DNA from 2 places in the Agrobacterium vaccinii genome. Region 2 is predicted to be linked to the other one. Evidence: predicted binding sites of a transcription regulator. Region 2 holds the regulator's gene; the other holds the start of a gene.
What was found. The regulator LexA, encoded in region 2, represses DNA repair genes until DNA is damaged. The targets are predictions, from matches to a motif close to TGTTCNNNNTGTGTTCNG.
Positions count from the first base shown of each region.

Region 1 (7,867 bases), 1.4 Mb from region 2:
ATTATTCCATCGATGCTTGGCCAAGTATGCAAGAGTTTTGACTATGACCTTCAGAAACATCCGTCGCTCGCCGAAGACAATCCTTCGAAGGCCGCTCAGGTGTCTCATTCTTCGTCGCTGTCTGTCATGAAACGATCGAGCGCACGGCGCTCCTTTTTCGTCGGGCGGCCACTGCCGGGCTCTCGCACCGCCTGTTCGAGCAGCGTCAGGCGCTCGCCGGGCGGACGTGGCGGCGTCTTGTCATCATAGAGAACTCTGGCTTCGTCATAGGGACCGCGACGTTCACCGGCAGCTTTGACCACCAAGACGCGGTCCATGCGCTCGAAACTGATGTCGAGCCTGTCGCCAACTTTCACCATGTGGCTCGGTTGGCGCACCGGCGTGTCGTTGACGCGCACCTTGCCCGACTGGATGTAGGTCTGGGCAAGCGAGCGCGATTTGACCATACGGGCGAAAAACAGCCACTTGTCGAGGCGCTGTCGGCCTGAGTCATGTGGCTGTTGTTTCTCGTCCATCGGTTACTTCTTCAACTGCTCCTTGAGCGCAGCGAGCTTGGCGAAAGGCGAATCCGGATCCATAGGCTTTTCCTTGCGCGGTGGCTTGGCTTCAAAACGCTGCTGACCCTGCGGCTTGCCGCCACGGTCGTTGCGCTCTGGCCGATCCTTGCGCTCGCCACGGTCAGGACGCTCGTTGCGGTTGCCGTTGTTACCGGGACGACCACCTTCACGCTTGCGCTCGCCATCACGCTTACGATCACCGTCTCGGTTGGCATTGCCACGCGGCTGACCCGGGCGCTCTTCGCCACCTTCGGTGCGACGCTCGCCCCGGTTTTCACCGCCACGATTGCCCGGACGGCGATTGTCGGTGCGCTGGTTGTCATTGCGACCACCGGGACGCCACAGAAGAACCGGCTTGGGCTCCGCGACTTCGGCAGGCGCTGCCTCAGCCGCAGGTTCCACTGCCGTCTCTGCCGGAGCATCTTCGGCCTTTACCTCTGCTGGCGCTTCGGCAACGGCGTCGGAAGCAGCAGGCGTCTCGGTCGCAACCTCGGCATCGGCGTCATCATGCGAAGCGGTCTCTTCGGCAGGTGCAGCCTCGGTCGTCGCTTCAACCTTCGAAGCATCGCCGCTCTGGCCAAGGAAAGCCGCAGCCTCTTCGGCGCTCACCTGATCGGCGCGGTAGCCAAGGCCCTTGAGGATCTCTTCCATGTCGTCGAGCGTCGCACCGAGAATGGAGAGCATCGCGGTCGTCGTGGTGAAGCGACGGCCATCATAGGCACCTTCCGGGCGCGGCTGCGTGCCGGGCTTCCACTGCAACAGCGGGCGAATAAGATCGGCCAGACGCTCGAGAATGTCGATACGCACGGCACGCTTGCCGAGGAAGCGGAAGCCTGCGAGCTTGTAGAACATGCGCTCATAGCTGCTGTCGGTGACAACGGATGTACGACCGGCGGCCAGAACCGGAATGAGATCGCCGTAACCTGGCTTTCCGAGACCATCGTTCTTTAGCGCCCAGAGCAGCGTTACAAGCTCTGCCGGAGCAGGCTTGAGCAGCGCTGGCAGGAACACGTGATAGGCGCCGAAGCGAATGCCATAGCGGCGCATGGAGGCGCGCGCATCCTGATCAAGCGTCTTGACCTCTTCGGTCACGTCGCGACGGAAGAGAACACCGAGATTTTCAACGAGCTGGAACGCCAAGCCCTTCGCCAAACCCTGAAGATCTTCGGCGCGGGAAATATCGTCCAGAGGCTTCAGCACGGTTGCGATCTGGTGGTTTACGAATCGCTCGACGCGGGCAACGGCGTGATCGCGGGCATTGCCGCTCAACAGTTCGTCGGCCAGCATGATGACACGCGGCTTCATGATGTTATCGCCAGACGAAAGACGCGCGACAGGGTCGCCTAGCCAACGCACCGTCCCATCGGAGCCCAAGGCAAGGTCGCCATTGCCGCTGGCGTGCAGACGCGCAGCACGCGCCTCATATTCCAGCGCAAGCGCCTTCTGCGCTGCTCCTTGCACAGCCTTGGCATCTGGCCCCTCGGCTCCGGCTACCGGTGTAAACCGGAAACCCGCCAACTGGCCGACATGATGTCCTTCAACAAAGACATCACCATTCACACTGATTTCAGCTTCAAGCATCGCATTCTCTCTTAGGCGCCTCATGAGCACAGATGTCCTGCGATCAACAAAGCGTTTCGTCAACCTTTCATGTAGAGCATCGGACAATCGATCTTCGATTTCCCGAGTCTTTTCTTGCCAGTGTGTCGGATCGGCAAGCCATCCTGGGCGGTTTGATACATACGTCCATGTTCTGATCTGCGCAATCCTTGCAGAAAGCGTATCGATCTCACCGTCGGTGCGGTCCGCCCGCCGCACCTGTTCGGCCATGAAGTCCTCGTTGACGGCCCCGTGTTTGACGAGGTCGAAATAGAGCGTCGAAATCAGGTCGGCATGCTGGGCGGGCGCGATGCGGCGAAAATCCGGCAAAGCGCAGGCCTCCCACAGCTTTTCGACCCGCTCGGCGTTAGAGGTAATGTCGACAATTTCGGGATAACGCGACAGATGTTCCAGCGCCTGCTGGTCGATAGCCGGCAGCGCGCGCGCCAGACCCTGAATGGTCGGGGCGGCATCCAGACTTCCACGCAAATTGGCGATGGAGGAGAAATCGAAGTTCTTGGTGCGCCATTGCAGCACTTTGACCGAATCGAACTGGTGCGATTCGACCCGCTCGACAAGTTCGTCATCGAGAGGATCGACCTGACCGGTCACACCAAACGTGCCGTCGCGCAAATGACGTCCGGCACGGCCCGCAATCTGGCCCATCTCACCGGGGTTGAGATTGCGGAACTGATAGCCGTCGAACTTTCGATCCTGCGCAAAAGCAACGTGATCGACATCGAGGTTGAGCCCCATGCCGATGGCATCAGTTGCGATCAGATATTCGACATCGCCATTTTGATAGAGACCGACCTGCGCATTGCGTGTGCGCGGTGAAAGCGCACCGAGTACGACAGCGGCACCACCGCGCTGACGGCGCACCAGTTCGGCAATCGCATAGACCTCGTCGGCGGAAAAGGCGACGATGGCCGTGCGTCGCGGCAGGCGGGTGATCTTCTTTTGTCCCGCATAAAACAGCTGCGACAGTCTTGGCCGCTCGACCACGACGATGCCGGGAAGCAGCTTTTCCAGAATGGGCCGCATGGTGCCCGCACCCAGCAGCAGCGTTTCTTCCCGCCCGCGCAGATTCAAGATGCGGTCGGTGAAGATATGGCCGCGCTCCAGATCGCCCGCCAACTGCACCTCATCGATGGCAACGAAGGCCGCAGTCGTTTCGCGCGGCATCGCTTCCACGGTACAGACGGAATATTTGGCCTTGGGAGGGGAAATCTTTTCTTCGCCGGTAATCAGCGCCACGTTCGGCGCACCCACCTTTTCCACCAGCCTCGTATAGACCTCACGGGCCAGCAGACGAAGCGGCAGGCCGATGACACCGTTGCCATGCGCGACCATCCGTTCGATGGCATAATGCGTCTTGCCGGTATTGGTGGGTCCAAGAACGGCCGTAACACCGCGGCCGCTCAAGAGCATGGGGCGAAAATTCAACGTACTATCCGTGAAATCGACTAACTGACTGTTTTACAACGCACTCGAAACATATCCGCCCGCGTCTTCCACCACACATGGCAATCGCAAAGGTCAAAGGCAAGGAAGGATTGGATAAAACCTGAAATTGCGCCGATTTTTGCGTCATAAACACTGACGAGAGCGATTCGGAACAGGCTGCGAACGAATCAGCGACGAATCGCTGACTCCGTATGATTCAGCTTTTGTTCACGGCTATATCTGGGCAGCAGCAACTCTCCGCTCTACAAGATCGTGAATCGTGTCGTTCCGGGCTTTTGTCACATTAGAGCGGTTGGCCAGCCAGCAATCGCGGCCCGTCCTTATCCGCCGTTCCCGCCGCTTGGCCGATGAAATAGGACTTGAGGCCGGGAATCCGGTCCACGAGCCCCAGGCCGAAATCGCGGGCGATCCTGATCGGCCCGACATCGTTGGAGAACAGCCGGTTCAGCACATCGGTGGTGATGCCCATCCGCACCGTGTCGAACCGCCGCCAAGACTGGTAGCGCTCCAGCACGTTCAGCGAACCGATGTCGAGGCCGAGGCGATCCGCGTCGACGATGGTTTCGGCAAGCGCTGCCACATCCTTGAAACCGAGATTGAGCCCCTGGCCCGAAATCGGGTGAATACCGTGCGCCGCATCGCCTGCGAGCGCCAGACGCGGCGCCACGAAGGCTCGGGCAAGCGTTAGGCCCAGCGGAAAGGCCCGCCGTGGACCGACAGGCTTCACGGTTCCCAACTTGTGGCCAAAACGGCGTTCCAGCTCCTCCTCGAATACCAGATCGTCGGACGCCACCAGACGGTCGGCATCCGCGGTTCGCTCCGTCCAGACGAGCGAGGAGCGATTGCCTTTCAGCGGCAAGATGGCAAAGGGGCCGGACGGTAGGAAATGCTCTTCGGCGCAGCCATTGTGTGGACGCTCATGCTCCACCGTCGTCACGATGCCCGACTGGTCGTAAGCCCAGTGCACGGTCTTGATACCGGCCATGTCGCGCAGCGCCGAACGCACACCGTCACACGCCACCAGCAGAGGCGTCTCAAGGGATGAACCGTCAGAGAGAGCAATGAGATTGCTCTGTGGACCGGGCTCGAAACCCGATACGCTCAAACCATGGCGAATCTCGATACCCAGCCGTTCGCAGACGCCACGCAACGCACCCACCATAGCGACATTGGGAATCATATGGGCAAAGGGCTGGCCCTCCGCCACATCCCCGTCGAAGGTCAGAAACACCGGGCGCACGGGATCGGATGTTTTCGAATCGGTCACGATCATCTTGTTGATCGGCTGCGCCTCTGGCAGCAGTTCCTGCCATATGCCGAAGACATCAAGCATCCGCGTCGCTGCCGCGATGATGGCGGAGGCGCGCATATCCTTCTTCCAGACGTGTTCCGGTGCGGCTTCGATCACCTGCACAGCCAGATGGGGCGCAGCCTGCTTGATGGCCACGGCAACGCTCAGGCCCACATATCCGCCGCCTGCAACAACAACATCCAGCATCACGACCACTCCCGCATTCTTGTGAATCTCACGTCTGCACTATAGACCATCCATTTAGGTCTTCCTACAGCCGGAGCATGTCGAAAATGTCGCGCCCTCTCGAAAATACAGCTCCGCTGCAAAACCTCATTTCCACGCTCGATCTGGAAAAGCTTGAGGAAAACCTGTTTCGGGGCACCAGTCCGCAGGTCGGCTGGCAGCGCGTGTTCGGGGGTCAGGTCATCGCGCAGGCCTTGATGGCGGCGCAGCGCACGGTGGGGGAGGACCGCTTCGTCCACTCCCTACACGCCTATTTCATGCGGCCCGGCGACCCCAAGGTGCCGATCATCTATCAGGTCGACCGCATCCGCGACGGCGCAAGCTTTGCCACACGCCGCATCGTCGCCATTCAGCACGGCCACGCTATTTTCTCCATGTCGGCATCATTCCAGATCGACGAAGGCGGCTTCGACCATCAGGCGCAAATTCCAGACGTGCCGCAGCCGGAGCAGTTGATGAGCGAAGAGCAGATGCGCGATGCCTTCCTCGCCAAGGCACCGCCTGCCATCAGGAAATATTGGGAAAACAAACGCCCGATCGAGATCAGGCCCGTCTCGCTCACCCATTACATTTCCAAGGAAAAGCTCGAGCCCCATCAAAACGTATGGGTGCGTGCGGTCGGCGACGTGCCCGCCGACCGGCATTACCAGGCCGCCGTTCTGGCCTATCTCTCCGATATGACCCTGCTGGACACCTCACTCTACGCCCACGGCACCACGATCTTCGACCCTGCCGTTCAGGCTGCCAGCCTCGATCACGCCATGTGGTTTCATCGCCCCTGCAAACTGGATGACTGGCTGCTGTACACACAGGATAGCCCCAGCGCGTCAGGAGCTCGCGGGCTCACGCGCGGCAACCTGTTTACGCGCGATGGCATTCTGGTCGCGTCCATGGCGCAGGAAGGCCTGATCCGCAAATTGGCAAATGATTAAATAATAGTCATTTTTATTTTTTTGCCCGCTTCTTGAGCGCGGCTTGCATATTTGTGTGCCTATTTTACAGACTTATTTATTAAATCCATTATTTTTCAATAGCTTATCAAAACACCATCAAACTGGCACGCGCCTTGAATGTACAGGTGCAGTCGCTGTTGTTGATCTGCCAGCGTCGGGACATGTCGGCTCTGCGCCGAGGCAAACAAAGGATGGGAAACCAGATGAAAATTGTGATGGCCATTATCAAGCCGTTCAAGCTGGACGAAGTGCGCGAAGCACTGACAGCTGTCGGCATCCAGGGCCTGACCGTGACCGAGGTGAAGGGTTACGGACGCCAGAAGGGACATACCGAAATTTATCGCGGCACCGAATACGCGGTCAGCTTTCTTCCCAAGTTGAAGATCGAGATCGCCGTCGCTTCGGATCTCGTGGAAAAGGCCGTCGAGGCCATCGCATCCTCCGCCAAGACGGGCCAGATCGGTGATGGCAAGATTTTCGTCTACTCGATCGAACAGGCCGTGCGCATCCGTACCGGCGAAACAAACACAGAAGCGCTTTAAGCACGCCTGACAGGGGAGTTTTCAAACCATGCAATTCAACAAGATTTCCACACTCAGCGCGCTCGGCGCCAGTGCGGCGGCCCTTCTGGCCCCGATTGCAGCCTTCGCGCAGGACGCCGCTGCCCCGGTTGCCGCTGCTGCTGCCGCAGCCCCGGTTCCTGAAAAGGCCGACACCGCATTCATGTTCCTCGCCACCATCCTGGTGCTGTTCATGATCATCCCGGGTCTCGGACTGTTTTATGGTGGTCTGGTTCGCAGCAAGAACATGCTGTCCGTCCTGATGCAGTGCACGGTCATCGCCGCGTCTGTCATGATCATCTGGGTCATCTATGGTTATTCCTTCGCCTTCGGCGGTTCCGAAAGCCCGTTCTTCGGTGGCTTCGCCAAGATGTTCCTGTCCGGCGTCACCAAGGACAGCACGGCTGCGACCTTCTCGCAGGGCGTCGTCATTCCTGAATTCATCTTCGTGATGTTCCAGATGACCTTTGCCGCCATCACACCGGCACTGATCATCGGTGCCTTTGCCGAGCGTATCAAGTTCTCCGCCTCCATCCTGTTCTGCATCCTCTGGGTGACGTTCGTCTACTTCCCGATCGCTCACATGGTCTGGGACGCAAAGGGCTACCTCTTCGGTCTCGGCGCTCTCGACTTCGCTGGCGGCACGGTCGTTCACATCAACGCCGGTGTTGCCGGTCTTATCGGCGCGATCATGGTTGGCAAGCGTACCGGCTTCGGCAAGGACATGATGGCCCCTCACTCCATGACGCTAACCTATGTCGGTGCAGCCATGCTCTGGGTTGGCTGGTTCGGCTTCAACGCCGGTTCCAACCTCGAAGCCTCCAGCGGCGCGATGCTTGCAACCGTCAACACCTTCGTTGCGACGGCAGCAGCCATCCTGTCGTGGTGCCTGGTCGAGACTTTCACACGCGGCAAGGCTTCCATGCTGGGCGCAGCATCCGGCATGATCGCCGGTCTGGTTGCCATCACACCGGCAGCCGGTATCGTTGGCCCCATGGGCGCCATCGTCATGGGCGCGATCGTATCGCCACTTTGCTACTTCTTCGTCTCCGTGGTGAAGAACAAGTTCGGCTATGACGACACGGCAGACGTCTTCGGCGTTCACGGCGTGGGCGGCATCTTCGGCGCGCTCGCAACCGGCATCTTCGCAAGCGCATCGCTCGGCGGCATTGGTTACGCAGGCGAACAGACGAT
Region 1 is NZ_CP054150.1:2,874,507-2,882,373, forward strand. Features, by position in the region: gene HRR99_RS13960 (RNA-binding S4 domain-containing protein) at 105-515, opposite strand; gene HRR99_RS13965 (helicase-related protein) at 519-3,587, opposite strand; gene HRR99_RS13970 (ubiquinone biosynthesis hydroxylase) at 3,907-5,121, opposite strand; gene tesB (acyl-CoA thioesterase II) at 5,208-6,092, shown strand; gene HRR99_RS13980 (P-II family nitrogen regulator) at 6,305-6,655, shown strand; gene HRR99_RS13985 (ammonium transporter) at 6,684-7,867, shown strand, end outside.
Region 1: the regulator LexA is predicted to act here: its motif matches at 3,771-3,788, upstream of HRR99_RS13965 (helicase-related protein).

Region 2 (7,867 bases):
ATATTGCGCAACGCATTCGTGACCTGATCGGCGGCGACGCTGGCGCGTTCGCCGCATCGATCATCACCGACGAAAGGCGCGCGATTTCCAATGAGACGATGGAAGCGCTGCGCGTTTCCGGGTTGGCGCATATCGTTGCCATTTCAGGGCTGAACATGGCGCTGGCCGCTGGCATCTTCTTCGTCGGAATGCGAACCGCCTTCAGCTTGTTTCCCGCTTTTTCGCAGCGCTGGCCCGTGAAGAAAATCTCCGCATTTGCGGCGCTGTTGATGACGCTCGCCTACTATCTCATCTCTGGGTTTGCCGTATCGGCAGAGCGGGCGTGGTTGATGATGTCGGTCATGCTGATCGCGGTGCTGGTGGACAAGCCCTCGATCAGTCTCAGAAACATCGCGCTTTCCGCCATCGTCATCATCGTTCTGTCACCGCATGAGGTGATGGGTCCGAGTTTCCAGATGTCGTTTGCGGCGACGCTGGCACTGGTGTCCGGCTACGCCTTCTGGAGCAGGTGGCGAGGCGACCGCGAGCAGCGGATCCTATCCCGTCCACCATGGTGGCTGTCATTGGCGGCCAAGGTTGGTACGATCATGGGCGGTGTCGTGGTGACGTCACTGATCGGTGGCATCTCGACTGCTGTCTACTCCATCGAGCATTTTCACCGGATCACGACATATGGGCTGGCGGCCAATCTGGCGGCTATGCCGGTCATGTCGTTGATTGTCATGCCGTTCGCGCTGGTTGGCATGCTGTTGATGCCGTTTGGGCTCGACGCTCCCTTTCTGAAGGTCATGGGCTACGGCATGGCGCTGGTGATCGACATCGCAAAGACCGTTTCCAGTTGGGGTGGCGATGCGACGATCGGGCGGCAGAACGGCTGGTTCCTCGCCGTATCCACGACAGGTTTTTTGCTGCTGGCGCTCTTACGCACACGTTTGGCGCTGATAGGCTTGCCGTTCATTGCCGCCGGGTTTGGATTATTGGTCGTTGAGCAATGGAGGGCAAGGCCGGATTTGCTGATCTACGAGGACGCTTCTCTGGTCGCGCTACTGACGGAGGATGCGGTGGCGACGACAAAGCAGCGGGCCTCGGGTTTCATCTATGACCAATGGGTGAGGGCGCTGCCCCTATCCGAACGACATAACCCGCCAGACATGCTGGAAACCGCAAAGTCACCTGATGGTGACGAGGCTGATGCCGACGAGCCACCCACTACACGGCGCACTGGTTTGAGCGAGAGAGATAAGGCAAAAGCAACGGAGGAGATGCGAAACGCGCTTTCCAAAACAGAGCGCTTCACGTGCCGGAAGGATAGCTGGTGCGTTGCCAAATCCCGAACCGGCGTTGCAATAGCCGTGATCTTCGACAGTACGCTGACTGGGACCGCATGCGAGATCGCCGACCTGATCGTGACGACACGACGTGTCTCATTTACCGAGTGCTATTCCGGCGCCATTCTCATCAGCCAGGACATATTGCGCCGAACCGGCTCACTGGAAATCTGGCTCGGCGACAAGGACGCCCCCATCGTCAAAGCTGAGGCTGCGATGGAGGGTGTGAATCGGTTCTGGACCATGCACCGGAGCTATGACTGGCGCAAAAGAGATTTCGACACGTCCCTTCCGCCGCATATCGCGACGATGTTGTCGACTTCGCGGTGACGACGCTTGGCTCGAAGGGTGCGGGTTGAAACGCTTCGGCTATACCCTTCAAATACTCTTTCCTCTAGAAAACTACGCCACAGCGTGCGCTCGCGATAGGAGGTTTACCCAGAGATCACGGCTTTGAGCGTAAATCCGCGAGCCATTCTCCGGTGGCCTTGGCTTCCGCCTCGTGTTCCGCATCGCGCCACGGTTCCAGCAAAGCCGCATCTTGCCATTCATGCATCGCTGGCAGGGCGAGAAGACGGTTCTTGTAAGCTTCTGACTCGGGAGACAAGGCCGTTGCGTAGGTCTGAAAGCGGAAGGCGACGGGACAGAAAAACGCGTCGACCGCCGTAAATGTTTCTCCTGCCAGGAATGGCCCACCAAAGGATGTCAGACCTTCCTGCCAAAGTGCGTCTATGCGGGAGATGTCTTTCCGCAAAGCTTCGCTGATCGCTACTGGCTGTATGCGAAGACCGACATGCATAGGATGCTCGTTGCGCAACGTCTGGAAGCCGGAATGCATTTCTGCTGCTGCAGAACGGGACCAGGCACGCGCCCTCGCATGACCAGCCCAAACGCCAATGTGCCGTTCGGCCAGATATTCTGTTATCGACAACGTGTCCCACACGGTGAACTCGTTTTCGACAAGGCAGGGCACTTTTGCCGTTGGCGAAAACACTGCGAAATCCTGTGCTGAATTGCCGAAGGGCGTGAGTTTCTCGCTGAAGGGAATATCGAGCGTTCGCATCAATACCCACGGACGCAATGACCAGGAGGAATAATTCTTGTTGGCTATGTAAAGATCGTACATCTCAAGATCCCTCGTTGCGCATACCATGTTAGCGCGGGAAAATTTTTCAATACAGACAGTCTGCGCGATGGTGGTCTTCAAATTATTTGATGTTTTGTCATTCGCTCAAGCGAGTAGCTTTCCAGCATCGCGCTGAGATCGGAAAACCTTATATTCCGCTGCTCAACCGCATTCATCACCACTAAAAACGTGCTCAAAACGTCATAGACTATCGAAGTGGCGCGCGATTCGAAAAAATGATGACCCGGCTAATGATTTCCGGTTTTTGAAACCGTCCTGAGCGAATTATCCGTTTAAAACACGCATAATATACCGGTCCGAGCTCAAGCGAACTTCGACCACTAAGCATCAAGTGTCGCAAATACCGAAAATTGAAAATACCAAGGCGGGGCAGACAATCAAATCTGCCCCAGAAGGTCTCAATGATAGCGGCGGATCAGGCCAACGAGTTTGCCCTGAATTTTCACCCTATCAGGTCCGAAGATACGAGTTTCATAGGCAGGGTTTGCTGCCTCCAGCGCAATCGACGCGCCTTTGCGACGGAAGCGTTTCAAGGTCGCTTCTTCCTCGTCCACCAGTGCGACAATGATATCGCCCGGATTTGCCGTACTCGTATCGCGGATTATAACCGTATCGCCATCGAAGATGCCTGCTTCGATCATCGAATCACCTTTGACTTCAAGCGCGTAATGCTCGCCCGCACCTAGCATATCCATGGGCACGACGACATCATGCGTGTTGTTCTGGATTGCCGAAATCGGCACGCCCGCAGCAATCCGTCCCATAACCGGTACGCTCACCGAATCAGGGTTGCGATCGTTTGCGGCAGCGGGAGGCGGCGGCTGCACGGGCTGCGGTTTGCCGAGACTGCCCTCGATGACGCTGGGTGAAAAGCCTCGCTGCGGCTTATTCTGCGGTGAATACGATTCGGGAAGCTTGATGACTTCGAGCGCGCGGGCACGATTCGGTAGCCGGCGAATGAATCCGCGTTCTTCCAATGCCGTGATCAGCCTGTGTATGCCGGATTTGGAGGCAAGATCGAGCGCATCCTTCATTTCATCGAAGGACGGCGGCACGCCGGACTCTTTCATTCGCTCATGAATGAAGAGAAGCAGTTCCTGCTGTTTGCGCGTGAGCATGGAGTAAACACCCTTGAAGCTTTGAGGCTTAGATTCGTGAAACAAATACAGAACGAACACTATATGTTCCACATGTGTTCTGCAATCCCCAATAGTCATCCCAAATCATTTAAGACATCGTTGATAGATGTCCTATGGGTGTTCTACCTCGCCTGCCACGTCATGCCGTGACTTCGCTGCTGCTTGCTGCTAAGTGCGTGGCGAGTTTTGAGAGATTGCAGGATGGTTCGGCGGCGTCGGCTGCGAAGCGTCCCTTTTGTATCAGGGGAATCATCATGAGTGTGACGAATAATCTGAAAGTGGTTGCTGGCGAGGGTGCGGGCGCGGTCTCTTTTTCCAACACCGAGCGTTTCTCGCTGATTGCCGGGCCGTGCCAGATGGAAAGCCGCGACCACGCCTTCATGATTGCGGAAACGCTGGCTGACCTTTGCGGCAAGCTGGGTATCGGTCTGGTCTACAAATCCTCGTTCGACAAGGCGAATCGCACGTCGCTCTCCGGTCAGCGCGGTATCGGCATCGATAAGGCGCTTGAGATTTTTTCGGAGCTGAAAAGCCAGTTCGGATTTCCGGTTCTCACGGATATTCACAACGAGGAACAGTGCGGCATCGTCGCGCCTGTCGTGGATATCCTTCAGATTCCGGCATTTCTCAGCCGCCAGACTGACTTGCTGGTGGCGGCTGCAAAGACCGGTCGCGTCATCAACGTCAAGAAGGGTCAGTTTTTGGCCCCTTGGGACATGAAGAATGTGCTGGCGAAGCTGAACGATAGCGGCAATCCGAACGTACTGCTCTGCGAGCGCGGGGCCTCGTTCGGCTACAATACGCTGGTTTCCGATATGCGTTCGCTTCCCATCATGGCATCGCTCGGTGCGCCCGTGGTGTTCGATGCCACGCACTCCGTGCAGCAGCCTGGCGGGCAGGGTGGTTCCAGCGGCGGTCAGCGGGAGTTTGTTGAAACGCTGTCTCGTGCTGCCGTGGCCGTGGGCGTTGCTGGTCTTTTCGTGGAGACGCATGAGGACCCTGATAATGCGCCGTCCGACGGGCCGAACATGGTGCACCTCAAGAATATGCCGAAGCTTCTGGAAAAACTGCTGGCCTTCGACAACATCTCCAAGGCTGCGTGACGGCTTTTGGCCTTAATCGATTTTTATGAGAAGGAAGGCGTCTGGAAGAGGGCGCCGTCATTGTAAATTCTTGTGCGTCGTCTACAGCGACGGAAGAAATTCAAATCGAGTCGCCATTTCCGTTGTCCCGTTTATCGCGCCGCTCATCCGAAAAGCGCTTCACAGTTTTCGGGATGCACTTTAAGACAGGCATCTGAAATTCCTGTTCCAGTCCCAAGGGAGAGATCATGACAGCCATTACCGATATCATCGCACGCGAAATCCTCGACAGCCGTGGCAACCCCACCGTTGAAGTCGATGTCTATCTGGAAGACGGTTCTTTCGGTCGTGCGGCGGTTCCATCGGGCGCATCGACAGGCGCACACGAAGCCGTTGAACTGCGTGATGGTGGCAAGCGCTACCTGGGTAAGGGCGTCGAGAAGGCTGTCGAAGCCGTCAACACCGAGATTTTCGACGCGCTGGGCGGTTTCGATGCCGAAAGCCAGATCCACGTCGACCAGACGCTGATCGAGCTCGATGGCACGCCGAACAAGTCGCGTCTCGGTGCCAACGCCATCCTCGGTGTTTCCCTGGCTGTCGCCAAGGCTGCGGCCGAAACGACCGGACTGCCGCTTTACCGTTACGTCGGTGGCCCGAACGCGCATCTGCTCCCAGTGCCGATGATGAACATCATCAATGGTGGCGCGCATGCCGACAATCCGATCGACTTCCAGGAATTCATGATCATGCCGGTTGGCGCGGAAAGCATCCGTGACGCCGTGCGCATCGGCGCGGAAATCTTCCACGTTCTGAAAAAAGAACTGTCGGCACAGGGCTTCAACACCAATGTTGGTGATGAAGGTGGTTTTGCGCCGGGCCTGAAGAGCGCGCCTGAAGCTCTCGACTTCATCATGAAGTCCGTGGAGAAGGCCGGTTACAAGCCAGGCGACGACGTTGCGCTCGCTCTCGATTGCGCCTCGACAGAATTCTTCAAGAACGGCAAGTACGAAATGGAAGGCGAGGGCCGTACGCTCGAGCCGGAAGCCATGGCGGATTACCTCGCTGAACTCGCAGCCAAGTATCCGATCATCTCGATCGAAGATGGTATGGCCGAAGACGATTGGGACGGCTGGAAGTACCTGACCGACAAGATCGGCTCCAAGGTTCAGTTGGTCGGCGATGATCTGTTCGTGACGAACTCTGCCCGCCTGCGTGACGGTATCAAGATGGGCGTTGCCAACTCCATCCTCGTCAAGGTCAACCAGATTGGTTCGCTGACGGAAACGCTCGACGCCGTCGAAACCGCACACAAGGCTGGCTACACCGCCGTCATGTCCCACCGCTCCGGCGAAACGGAAGATTCGACGATTGCCGATCTTTCTGTTGCGACCAACTGCGGACAGATCAAGACCGGTTCGCTTTCGCGCTCCGACCGTCTGGCCAAGTACAACCAGCTGATCCGCATTGAAGAAATGCTCGGCCCACAGGCAGCTTATGCCGGTCGTTCGATTCTGCGTGGCTAAGGCTTTCTATACAGATTTAAAAAAAGGCTCGCTTCGGCGGGCCTTTTTTGTGCGCTGCGGTGGGCGACGGAGTTAAGGTCAACGGATGGTTAAACAAATGCGGCTATGGTGATGGCAGTAACGCGTTTGAAGGCTGTTCAAGAGTATGTGGACCAAGCATCACAAGAAGAGACGTTTTGGCCGTCTGGTCGTTCCGGCAATCACCGTCGCATTCCTTTCCTATTTCGGATATCATTGTGTCCATGGCGACTTTGGTCTTCAGGCGACGGAGCGTCTGGAGCGCCAGCGTCTGGCGCGCACCGTCGAGCTTGCGAAGCTGACCAAGGCACGCGTCTCGTTGGAGCGCCAGGTCGAGCTGATGAGCGATGGTTCGCTGGAGCGCGACATGATCGATGAAATCTCGCGTTATCAGTTGAATATGTCACGCAGCGACGAAATCGTGATCATGAATACATATTTCTGATTAACCTGATATCGGTTAATCCAGTTTTTTAATTTATTCACAGCAACTTACCAGAATATGAGCCATGCGTTTATGGCATTGCTGGTTCGCTTTTTCTTGCATATGGTGCGTCCCAATCCAACCATTCTAATGGCAACTCAGGGAGGGATGAATGGCGCCGCGAAAAACCGCGACCGTATCCGGCCGCAAGACTACGGCAAAGACCGCCACCAAGGAATTCACCGGCAAGAATACGCCGGACTTTGGTAAAGACGAAGAGTTGCACGCCTATCGTGAAATGCTTCTGATCCGTCGATTCGAAGAAAAGGCTGGCCAGCTCTACGGCATGGGCTTCATCGGTGGTTTCTGTCACCTCTATATCGGGCAGGAAGCTGTCGTTGTCGGCATGAACATGTCGCAGAAGGAAGGCGATCAGGTCATCACCGCTTACCGTGACCACGGCCACATGCTGGCTGCTGGCATGAGCGCACGTGGCGTCATGGCCGAGTTGACCGGACGCCAGGGCGGCTTGTCCAAGGGCAAGGGCGGCTCCATGCACATGTTCTCCAAGGAAAAGCATTTCTACGGCGGACACGGCATCGTGGGTGCTCAGGTTTCTCTGGGAACCGGTCTTGCCTTCGCCAACAAGTACCGTGGCAATGACAGCGTTTCCGTTGCTTACTTCGGTGATGGCGCGGCCAACCAGGGTCAGGTCTACGAGAGCTTCAACATGGCTGCTCTCTGGAAGCTGCCGATCATCTATATCGTCGAAAACAACCACTACGCGATGGGCACGTCTACCGCCCGCGCCACGGCGCAGTCCAATTACTCGCTGCGTGGTTCCGGTTTCGGCATTCCCGGCGTGCAGGTCGATGGCATGGATGTCCGTGCGGTAAAGGCGGCTGCGGACGAAGCGCTTGAGCACTGCCGTTCCGGCAAGGGCCCGATCATTCTGGAAATGCTGACCTATCGTTATCGTGGTCACTCCATGTCTGACCCGGCAAAGTACCGTTCCAAAGACGAAGTGCAGAAAATGCGCGCGGAACATGACCCAATCGAGCAGGTCAAGGCGCGGCTCCTTCAACAGGGCTGGGCCACTGAGGATGAACTCAAGGCAATCGACAAGGATGTCCGTGACGTCGTTGCCGACAGCGCCGAGTTCGCCCAGACCGATCCGGAGCCGGATGTTTCCGAGCTCTACACCGA
Region 2 is NZ_CP054150.1:1,516,890-1,524,756, reverse strand. Features, by position in the region: gene HRR99_RS07670 (ComEC/Rec2 family competence protein) at 1-1,658, shown strand, start outside; gene HRR99_RS07665 (glutathione S-transferase family protein) at 1,774-2,454, opposite strand; gene lexA (transcriptional repressor LexA) at 2,874-3,593, opposite strand; gene kdsA (3-deoxy-8-phosphooctulonate synthase) at 3,869-4,717, shown strand; gene eno (phosphopyruvate hydratase) at 4,945-6,219, shown strand; gene HRR99_RS07645 (FtsB family cell division protein) at 6,365-6,682, shown strand; gene pdhA (pyruvate dehydrogenase (acetyl-transferring) E1 component subunit alpha) at 6,834-7,867, shown strand, end outside.